DNA from 3 places in the Lysinibacillus sp. FSL R7-0073 genome. Region 2 is predicted to be linked to each of the others. Evidence: riboswitches for the same ligand, from Rfam matches in the RefSeq annotation. Region 2 holds a riboswitch; each other region holds the start of a gene.

What was found. A riboswitch is a leader RNA that binds a small molecule or an ion and turns the genes downstream of it on or off. The one in region 2 is predicted to bind S-adenosylmethionine.
Region 1: it holds a riboswitch for S-adenosylmethionine, as region 2 does, so the genes downstream of both, MKY88_RS01830 (O-acetylhomoserine aminocarboxypropyltransferase/cysteine synthase family protein) here and MKY88_RS13550 (Na+/H+ antiporter NhaC family protein) in region 2, are expected to answer to the same signal.
Region 3: it holds a riboswitch for S-adenosylmethionine, as region 2 does, so the genes downstream of both, MKY88_RS02200 (MetQ/NlpA family ABC transporter substrate-binding protein) here and MKY88_RS13550 (Na+/H+ antiporter NhaC family protein) in region 2, are expected to answer to the same signal.

The regions. Positions count from the first base shown of each region.
Region 1 is NZ_JBBPAS010000001.1:374,296-377,575, reverse strand. Features, by position in the region: gene MKY88_RS01835 (hypothetical protein) at 1-43, opposite strand, end outside; gene MKY88_RS01830 (O-acetylhomoserine aminocarboxypropyltransferase/cysteine synthase family protein) at 371-1,675, opposite strand; SAM riboswitch class I at 1,792-1,905, opposite strand; gene MKY88_RS01825 (glycerol-3-phosphate acyltransferase) at 2,061-2,693, shown strand; gene MKY88_RS01820 (SLC13 family permease) at 2,895-3,280, shown strand, end outside.
Region 2 is NZ_JBBPAS010000001.1:2,717,738-2,721,017, forward strand. Features, by position in the region: gene MKY88_RS13545 (VanZ family protein) at 1-437, shown strand, start outside; gene MKY88_RS13550 (Na+/H+ antiporter NhaC family protein) at 711-1,991, opposite strand; SAM riboswitch class I at 2,096-2,199, opposite strand; gene MKY88_RS13555 (DUF3953 domain-containing protein) at 2,317-2,553, opposite strand; gene MKY88_RS24625 (LysE family transporter) at 2,691-3,011, shown strand.
Region 3 is NZ_JBBPAS010000001.1:464,587-467,866, forward strand. Features, by position in the region: gene MKY88_RS02195 (methionine ABC transporter ATP-binding protein) at 1-402, opposite strand, end outside; gene MKY88_RS02200 (MetQ/NlpA family ABC transporter substrate-binding protein) at 497-1,327, opposite strand; SAM riboswitch class I at 1,416-1,521, opposite strand; gene MKY88_RS02205 (PPC domain-containing DNA-binding protein) at 1,644-2,162, shown strand; gene MKY88_RS02210 (pyridoxal phosphate-dependent aminotransferase) at 2,194-3,280, opposite strand, start outside.

The sequences.
Region 1 (3,280 bases), 2.3 Mb from region 2:
TTAGATAAGATGCAATGTTTTGCGCACTATAGAGATTACCCATTTTAAACACTCCTTTATCATTAGTTTTTTGAAGAGTAGCCACTGGCTATGTAACTACTCTCCTATCTATTCAAAAGTGGGGGAGCACTTATGAAAACATTTACCTTTTCAACAAGGTTTTTCCGTACACTTAACTTAATTCCAAGTATATAACAAGGTTTTATTAAAGTCAATAATACATATAAAATTACTTGGTATTTTTTTAAAAAGGTTCTGATAATTACCGGATGAGGCAGTTGGTTAATGTAGCAACGTTTGACGTATACCAAATGAGGCTATTCGAATGAGAAAATACGTAAACGCTACCACATTCGCCTGTCATTCTATATTAAGCTTCTACTGTTTGTTCAGTTGTTGATGTTGCCTGAGTTATAGCCTGCTCTAAATCTGCAATGATGTCCTCCACTGCCTCTAAACCGATTGATAAGCGAATGAGCGATTCGGTTACGCCAGCTTGTATTAGTTCATCTGCTGATAATTGTTGGTGTGTAGTAGATGCTGGATGGATAATTAGCGACTTAGCATCCCCTACATTTGCCACATGTGAAAACAGCTTTACATGATCAATAAGCTTTCGACCTGCTTCACGTCCACCTTTAATGCCAAATGTAAGCACTGAACCGAAGCCATTTTTTAAATACTTTTTCGCCAACTCATGTGTTGGAAAATCTTCTAGGCCATTATAATTTACATATTCCACAGATGGGTGGTTACGTAAATATTCAGCCACAGCTAAAGCATTTTCATTGTGTTTAGGGATACGCAAATGAAGAGTCTCTAAACCTTGTAATAGATTGAAAGCTGCATCTGCACTTAATGTTGGTCCAAAATCACGTAACAACTGTACACGCAGCTTTGTAGCAAAAGCTGCAGAAGCTGTATCGATTCCATAGCGTAAACCATGGTAAGAAGCATCCGGCTCTGTAAAGCCTGGGAATCGCCCACTAGTCCAATCAAACCTACCAGCGTCTACAACAACACCACCTAAAGTTGTCCCATGACCACCTATCCATTTCGTTGCTGAATGAACTACCACATCCGCACCGTAGTCAATTGGTGTAGAACCATAAGGAGAAGCAAATGTACTATCGATAATTAATGGTAAGCTGTTGTCATGTGCAATCTTAGCTACAGCTTCAATATCTAAAACCTTTAAGCTAGGATTACCGTAAACTTCAGCGAAGACAGCTTTTGTTTTATCGGTAATGGCAGCCTTAAAATTCTCTGGGTTTGTTTCATCTACAAAAATCGTTTTAATACCATAGTTTGGTAATGTATTAGCGAATAAATTATACGTACCACCATATAAAGAACTAGCTGCTACAATTTCATCTCCTGCTCCAGCTAGATTTAAAATAGAAAATGCAATAGCTGCTGCACCAGATGAAAGTGCTACTGCTGCTGTTCCACCTTCTAATAAAGCCACACGCTTTTCAAAAACATCCACTGTCGGATTCGTAATTCGCGTGTAAATGTTCCCCGCCTCCTCTAAAGCAAAAAGACGTTGCGCATGAGCAGTGTCTTTAAAAACGAAAGCAGTTGAACGGTAGACAGGAACTGTTCTAGAACCCGTCACAGGGTCTGGCTCTTGACCACCATGTAACAGTAATGTTTCTGGTTTAAAATTTGTCATTGTGTACCTCCATTTGGTTATTTTTTTACGATGGTACCGGAGATGAGGAGGATTTTTCTGTAGAAAACAAAAACCCTCTTCAGCTAAGAAGAGGGTTGCGGTTGCAAGTTTTCCTCCCCTTATCTGCCAGATCCAAGTAAGAATCTGTAGGAATTAGCACCTTAGTAAGTTCATCACCTACTGGTTGCCGGGCATCATAGGGCCTATCCCTCCGCCGCTCTTGATAAGAGTATGAGATTCAATTTCCATCGTTGTTACAAAGTATAAGCATAGAGTTTTTTTCTGTCAACATCTAAATTTTATTTTTTCCGAAACTTCTGTCTGCTCTTTTACGTAGTAAGAACGCATACACTATTTTAGAAAAAAATTTGAAAGGAGTATTTTTATGGTAAAAGCCGTGATCTGTTTTCTAGTTGTCGGCTATTTGATTGGCTGTATTCACGGCTCTAAGGTGGCACAATTTTTATCCGGGGTTGATTTAAAAAAAGCTGGTCATGGCAATGCTGGCGCCTCTAATGCTACGCTTTCACTCGGCTGGAAATATGGCGTTTTAGTAGCTCTTATCGATATTGGCAAAGGCGTCGCAGCCATCGTCGGTGCACATTTTTATTTAGCAGATGCAACACATTTAACAGCAGAACAAACATGGCTCCTCACCTACTTGTTAGCTGCAGGGGTTATTTTGGGGCATAATTTCCCTTTTTATATGGGCTTCAATGGTGGAAAAGGGACTGCCTCTATCATTGGAATTTTACTTGCGGTTGATTGGAAGATTGGTTTATTTGCACTTATTCTTTTTGTTATTTTATCTTTTGCAACGAACTATTTAATTGTTGGGGTATTAGAATTTTACCTCGTTTTTTGTACCGCTACTTATTTATGGATTCCTGGGCTAGGCCCGACCATTATTGCCATTCTACTTTTTGGTATTGCTATTATTTTGCACATTGAAAATATTCAACGTTTAATCAATGGAACCGAGCCTAAAGTTACTGCTGCCTTCAAGAAAAAGAAATAATATTTTTTAGGAGGTATTTGTATTTTTTATGACCACAAATTATCTCTTTAATTACTATTAAAGCTGTAAAACAGACATATTTCGCTTCCTTTCATTCTATACAATAAACGGATGAATTCTTATCTTAAGAAAACATTATATTGACCGATGTTATGGATAATAACTGTCATTTTTATGTAGACGTAGAAGGGATGAGAAAATATGTCTTCACCTAAACAAGCAACAATGAAGCGTAATTTAAAGCCTTTATGGATTGGGTTGGCTTTTGCTTTATTAATTATCATTATTTTTTTACCTAATAACGGTGAGCTACCTGTAGCTGGGCAGCGCGCTTTAGCCATTTTAGCTTTCGCGGTTATCCTGTGGGTAACAGAGGCCGTTTCATATCCTGTTAGCTCTGCAATGATTATTGCACTCGTCACTGTTTTACTAGGACTTGCACCATCCATGGATGACCCAACAACACAACTAGGTACCGCTAGCGCCTTAAAACTATCATTAAGTGGTTTTAGTAATTCTGCCGTGGCCCTAGTAGCAGCGGCTCTTTTTCTAGCAGCAGCCATGCAAATTACCAATTTGCATAAACG
Region 2 (3,280 bases):
ATGAACTTTCTATACTACCACCTCAAGATGCAGAATTTGCTGTACAGGAGAATGGTGAATTTGAATGGACATTACCAGACCGTCCTGATGTAAATAAAGATTACTGGACTGGAGATGCCAGTCTTGGCCTAAAGCCGGATGGTCACATCTATTCATTAACATACAGTCTTCATGAAAATCAATTTATACGGGAGGTAAATATACTGTCTCCTGCAGAAATATATGAACGAATAAAGGAAGGCGATTTTCCTCAAATAAAGTATAACGCACTCGTACAGGAGGAAGACCTGATTATAAAAAAAGGAGACCAAATTGAGATTGAATCGATTGAGCTTTCGTATATGTATGATACAAAAGGATTCTATCAGCCCATATACAATGTTTCTGGCAAGTTCAACGACAATGATTGGTTTACTTTAATTCAGGCAAGAAAGTAACAGCTCGTTCCAAATACTTAAGCAAAGCCCAGGCTTCAATTAATAGAGCAACTGGGCTTTTTTATTTTCGACTGTAAGGGGCTTCGATGACGAAAAATCAAATCTATGAGCGTGAACAATTAGAAATGTTAACGAATGATCAATTAGGTTTAGAGAGCATCTATCTTCAAAGAGTATGTTGAATTTGGTAGTATATTACCAAATACTAAAAATGACAAAAGTCATCGAGAGTGAACTTCTCAACGGCTTTTGTCTACAGTCTGAAAATAAAGTTTAGGCTTTCTTTTTTTTCGGGTATCCAATGAGTATCGCTATCACACCACAAATACCAATAAGAATTGGATAGAAAGAGTACGGCAAGATACTAACTGGCGATATTTTAGCTACGCTTGCGGCTACAAGGAATTGGGCTCCGTATGGGAGAAGACCTTGGACTGTACAGGAGAAAATATCTAAAATACTTGCGGACTTTCTCGGCTCAATCTCATACTGGTCAGCAATATTTTTGGCAAGCGGCCCGGCAATTAAAATAGCAATTGTATTATTAGCCGTAGATAAATTAGTTAGACCCACAAGACCAGCTATACCAAATTCAGCACCCTTCTGCGATTTAATCCTGCGCGTTGCAAGACGGAGCAAAAAGTCAATTCCACCATTAAATTTAATAACCTCCACCATTCCAGCTATTAATATAGCTAGAAAGGCGATTTCATACATCCCTTCCATTCCTTCGCCAATCTTTTGTATAAGGCTCATTATGTGATAGCTGCCATCTGCTAAGCCAACAGCACCGGCGAGAATAATCCCTAATGCAAGAACGAGGAAAACATTCATTCCAGATAACGCTAAAATAATAACTAAAACATAGGGAATAATTTTTATCCAATTATAGCTTAGATGCTCTACTTGAGCTGCTTCCCCGGATGTCATAAACCCTAAAATAATGCTTGTGATAATAGCTGCCGGCAATACAATCCAAAAATTGACCTTAAATTTGTCCTTCATTTGCGCGCCTTGTGAACGAACGGCAGTAATAGTAGTATCTGAAATAAAAGATAAATTATCACCAAACATCGAACCGCCTACAACCGCTGCCATCACTAAAGCAATAGATAGCTCCGTAAGATCGCTTATCCCAACTCCAATTGGCGCCAGCGCAACAATCGTCCCCACTGATGTACCCATGGATAGAGAGATGAAACAGGCAATGATGAATAAACCTACGATAAGCAGGTTTTGCGGAATAATCGATAAAGCAAAGTTAACAGTGGAATCTACGGCCCCCATCCCCTTCGCTACCTCTGAAAATGCCCCTGCTAATAGAAAAATAATAACCATCAGCATGACATTTAAATTTCCCGCACCTTGGCAAAAAATATCAACCTTTCGGGAAAACGATTCTTTTCGATTCATCGCTAGAGCTACAGCACCCGAAATGCTGATGGCTACAATGACAGGGAACGCATAAAAATCACCCATTATAACCCCTGAACCAATAAATAAAATCATAAAAACAACAAATGGGATTAGCGCCCATGGATTCTCTTTCTTCATTGTCTACCTCCAAAAATTAAAAATCAGCCATGTTTTTTATTTTTTCACCATAAAAAAGGCCTCATCTTGAAATAACAAGAAGAGGCCTTATATTTAAAACGCTCCTCTTATCTATCAAGAACATTGCTTGCTGGATTTGGCACAGTAACTTAATAGTTCCGCTGCCGAGATTTCATCGGGCCAGTCCCTCCATCTCTCTTGATAAGAAGAAAAAATATTATTTTTGACACAATATTAAAATACTAAAATAAAATATCCATAATTGCAACATGTTTTTAATTAGAAAAAATTCTCAGAATTATCATCAAGTGCGGAATTCAACTTTTTAGACTAATAATACGAAGCTTTGAATGGACACATAAACCGAAAAGATAAATACCCCGACTAGAAACCAACCATATAATTTTCTCTCTCGCCGAAATTCATTAATTCCTAATGTTAACATAAATAAACCTAGAAAAAGGATCATTAAAAAGTTTAGCCGATAATCATGTGGCATAAGTCCGTAAATGGAAAGCGTGATGCCTATCATTGATAAAATAATTTGTACTGTTTTTAACAAAATAATCCCCCTTTTTGCTTGAACGAATACTATCAATTATCTAACCTTTTTTGAATAAACAAATTCTATGATGGGTGAGATGACAAATGTAAGCCCAACAACTAAGATCAAGGGATATTTTTCATGTCATTTAAATCATGCTTTGCCTTTTAACCTTCCAAGCTTTCCGAGATACGTTTGCGCCTAAAAAGCTAAATTTACATGGAGAAGCGATTGAAAAGACATCATTATGGGCCTATTTTTTTACAGGTGTTTGGTTAGTAGTTTCTGCACCAACTGCAATCGTTTGGTTCGCAATGGTTGGTGGCAGTGTAGCATGTACAACTATTGGACATTCAGCTACTGAAAGCTTACTTCCCTTCTTCTTCGGATTTATCACCGTTTCAATCCTTTGGGGGCTAATCCTTTCATATTTAAGTAGCATAGGTGGTAAAATAATGGGGAAAAGGCTTATGTAAATATGTTCGTTTATTTCAGGATTACTCTTTTTGTACGTTACTTTTTATGTATTCTGGAATGGTTTTGAAAAACCTATGTTTTTAATGTTGGTGGCAGAGAAAAAATAAGCGCTTATCCGTGTGTTTATATCTGTCACATTAGCACATTTCATTGCATGATGCCTGCCAAATACTAGTAGTGGTGGTAGAGGGCTAGATTACCCCATAAATTAATTCTCTTAAAATCTCATAAAACAAAAAACCAGATGCCCCTCATAGAAGAGCGCCTG
Region 3 (3,280 bases), 2.3 Mb from region 2:
TAGCTTTTCTGTTAAACCTACAATTTCGGCATATTTAGCCACACGATTTTTGACGTCTGTTTCGTTATAACCAAGTAGCTTTAAGGGAACAGCAATATTGTTATAAACCGTTGCTGTCTTTAAGAGATTAAAATGTTGAAAAATCATACCGATCTTTTGTCGTGTTTGACGTAAGTCATGAAGTGAAAGGGTAGTAATATCCACATTGTCAATCAAGACTTTGCCTGCTGAAGGACGCTCTAGTAAATTAACACAACGAATCAGCGTACTTTTACCAGCACCGCTATACCCAATTACACCATGAATTTGCCCTTTTTTTACATGAAGATTGATGCCATCTACAGCCTTTATACTGCCTTTTTTCGTCTTATATTCTTTTGAAATATTTTGTAATTGAATCATCAGATTGGTTGCTCCTTTCTTAACTTCTAAAAAGCAAGAATCTGCGCGGTTTCCATAGTGGAAATTTGGCAGATTCTTTAGCTTATCGCACGTATTACCAGCTAGGGATTACAGAACCTTTGAATTCCTCTTCAATGAATTGGCGCACTTCATCAGATTGATAAGCCTCAATGAACTTTTTAATCGTTGGGTCGTTTTCATTTTCTGCACGAACGACAATGTAGTTCACATATGGAGAGTCAGTAGATTCTAAAAGAATAGAGTCCTCTTGCGGATTAATGCCAGCTTCCAGCGCAAAGTTAGTATTAATAGCAGCTACATCTACTTCACTAAGCTGTTTTGGAATTTGTGCAGCTTCTAATTCTATGAATTTTAAATTCTTTTTGTTTTCTTCCACGTCACGAACGGATGCTGTTAAGTCCGCTCCATCTTTTAATTTAATATAGCCTGCCTCTTGTAAAACAAAGAGAGCACGCGCTCCATTTGTTGGGTCATTCGGTAAGCCAAATGTTGCGCCTTCAGGAACGTCATCCAATGATTTATATTTTTCAGAGTAAATACCCATTGGATTTAAAATAGTTTTGCCAACCGGTACTAAATCTGTATCGTGATCTTTATTAAATGTATCGAGGAAAGGCTTATGCTGATAGCTGTTTGCATCAAGATCACCTTCAGCTAAGGATGTATTTGGTAAAACATAATCAGAAAATGATTTTAGTTCTACTTCTAGACCTTTTTCCTTTGCGACTTTAGCAGCTACCTCTGCAATTTGCTCATGAGGTCCTGAAGTGACACCCACGACAATTTTATTTTCATCGATAGCTTCGCTTTTTCCTTTACTATCTTCTTTAGAGCCACAGCCCGCTAGTGCTGCTACTAATGTAAGACTTGCTAAACCTACTAAAAATTTATTTTTCTTCTTCATGAAAACGACCTCCAAAAATTGTTTTATCGGTTTTTGAAAATAAAAAAAACTCTCTTACAAATTAAGAGAGGCTCATGAAAAAAGTCCTCTCTTATCTATCAAACGAATTTCGTTTGCAGGATTTAGCACCTTCCTTCATAAAAGGAGGTTGCCGAGCTTCATAGGGCCAGTCCCTCAGCTACTCTTGATAAGAGATTCATATTATATTTTTGTATTTCCGATAGAACTAATATAATTTATAGGGTATAGTAAGTCAATAAATATTTTTAAAATTTTTTATATTGTTATAATATTTTGTCGCGAAGGAGGGTGAAGAATGTCCGTAAGAGTTAATTATGGCATAGGTTCATTTGGTAAGGTGATTAGTGCTCGTCTTCTCATGGGAACAGACATTATTGAAGGAATTGAGGCACTTTGTGAAGAGAATAAAATTGAATCGGCAACCATAATTAGTTGTATTGGTAGTTTTCAAAAAAGTAGCTTTGTTTATTTAGTGCCAGATGAAACTTCCCACATTAAAGTTCGATTTAGTGATGTGGTCGAGAAAGAGGGGCCACTCGAGTTTATCCAAGGTTCAGGAGTTGTTTGTAAGCGTGATGCACAATATGAAACGCATTTCCATGGTTCCATGAGCGATCAATGGGGAGTGGTTTCAGGCGGTCATTTTTTAAAGGGTGGGAATATTGTCATTACAGCAGATGTAGTGCTGGCAGAAGTTCAGGGCATTCAGCATATCCGTCAGTTGGACGATGAAACAGGTCACATACAATTTTATCCATTAGAACATGGATTAGATCTTCCAAGGAAAATTGAAAATAGTAAGTCCAGTAGCTAGTGAAAGCTACTGGACTCCATTTTGTTCCATGCTAAAATAAGTTCAATTGCTCAATTCTATGCATGGCTTCTCGTAAACGTTCCTCGCTTACAAGCAAGCCAATACGCACATAGCCTTCCCCATATTGACCAAAGCCATTACCTGCGGCTACCGCAATATCAGCTTTGTCGAGCAATATATCAGCAAATTGTTCGCTAGTAAAACCTAATGGGACAGGGAGCCAGGCAAAGAAGGAGCCCTTTGGTGCCGTTACTTGCCAGCCGATTCTATGAGCTTCTTCGAATAGTACATTTCGACGACGCTCATAGGTAGCTCTTAGCTCATCTGCACATTCCTGTGAAGATGTAAGTGCAACAGCTGCTGCTTGTTGAATAGCAGGAAATTGACTACAAAACAAATGATCTTGAATAAGATTAATCGCGGCAATCAAATCTGCATTACCAACAGCAAAGCCTATACGCCAACCTGCCATATTATAAGTCTTTGATAATGTGTACATTTCGATTCCAACCTCTTTTGCGCCATTGGCCTGTAAGAAACTAATGGGTTTATTGCCATCAAATCCAATCGCACCATAAGCAAAATCATGTGATACGATGATATTATGCTCCTTAGCAAAACGAATGGTTTCTTCAAAAAATTCAAGTGTTGCTGTACCACCCGTAGGATTATTTGGGTAATTTAAGTAAAGTAACTTGGCTTTTTCCTTAACTTCTTTAGGGAGGGCATCATAATCAGGTAAGAAATTATTCTCAGCAAAAAGAGGCATTACTTCAAAATTTACATCACCTAATACAACTCCAGATAAGTAGTCTGGATAGCCTGGGTCTGGTAATAGCATCGTATCACCAGGATTTAACACAGCCAAAGGTAGCTCAACAAGACCAATTTTTGTGCCACCAAGAATGGCTACTTCAGTGTCGGGATCAATCTCCACATCATATTCCCGTTTATAAAAGTCAGCAGCGGCTTGACGTAATTCGCCGATACCACGGAATGGCGAATATTTGTGGTTTTGAGGATTTTCAGCTGCTTCCTGTAATGCTTGAATGATATGAGTAGGCGTAGGTTGGTCGGGATTTCCTTGCCCAAGATTAATCACATCACGTCCTTCTTCC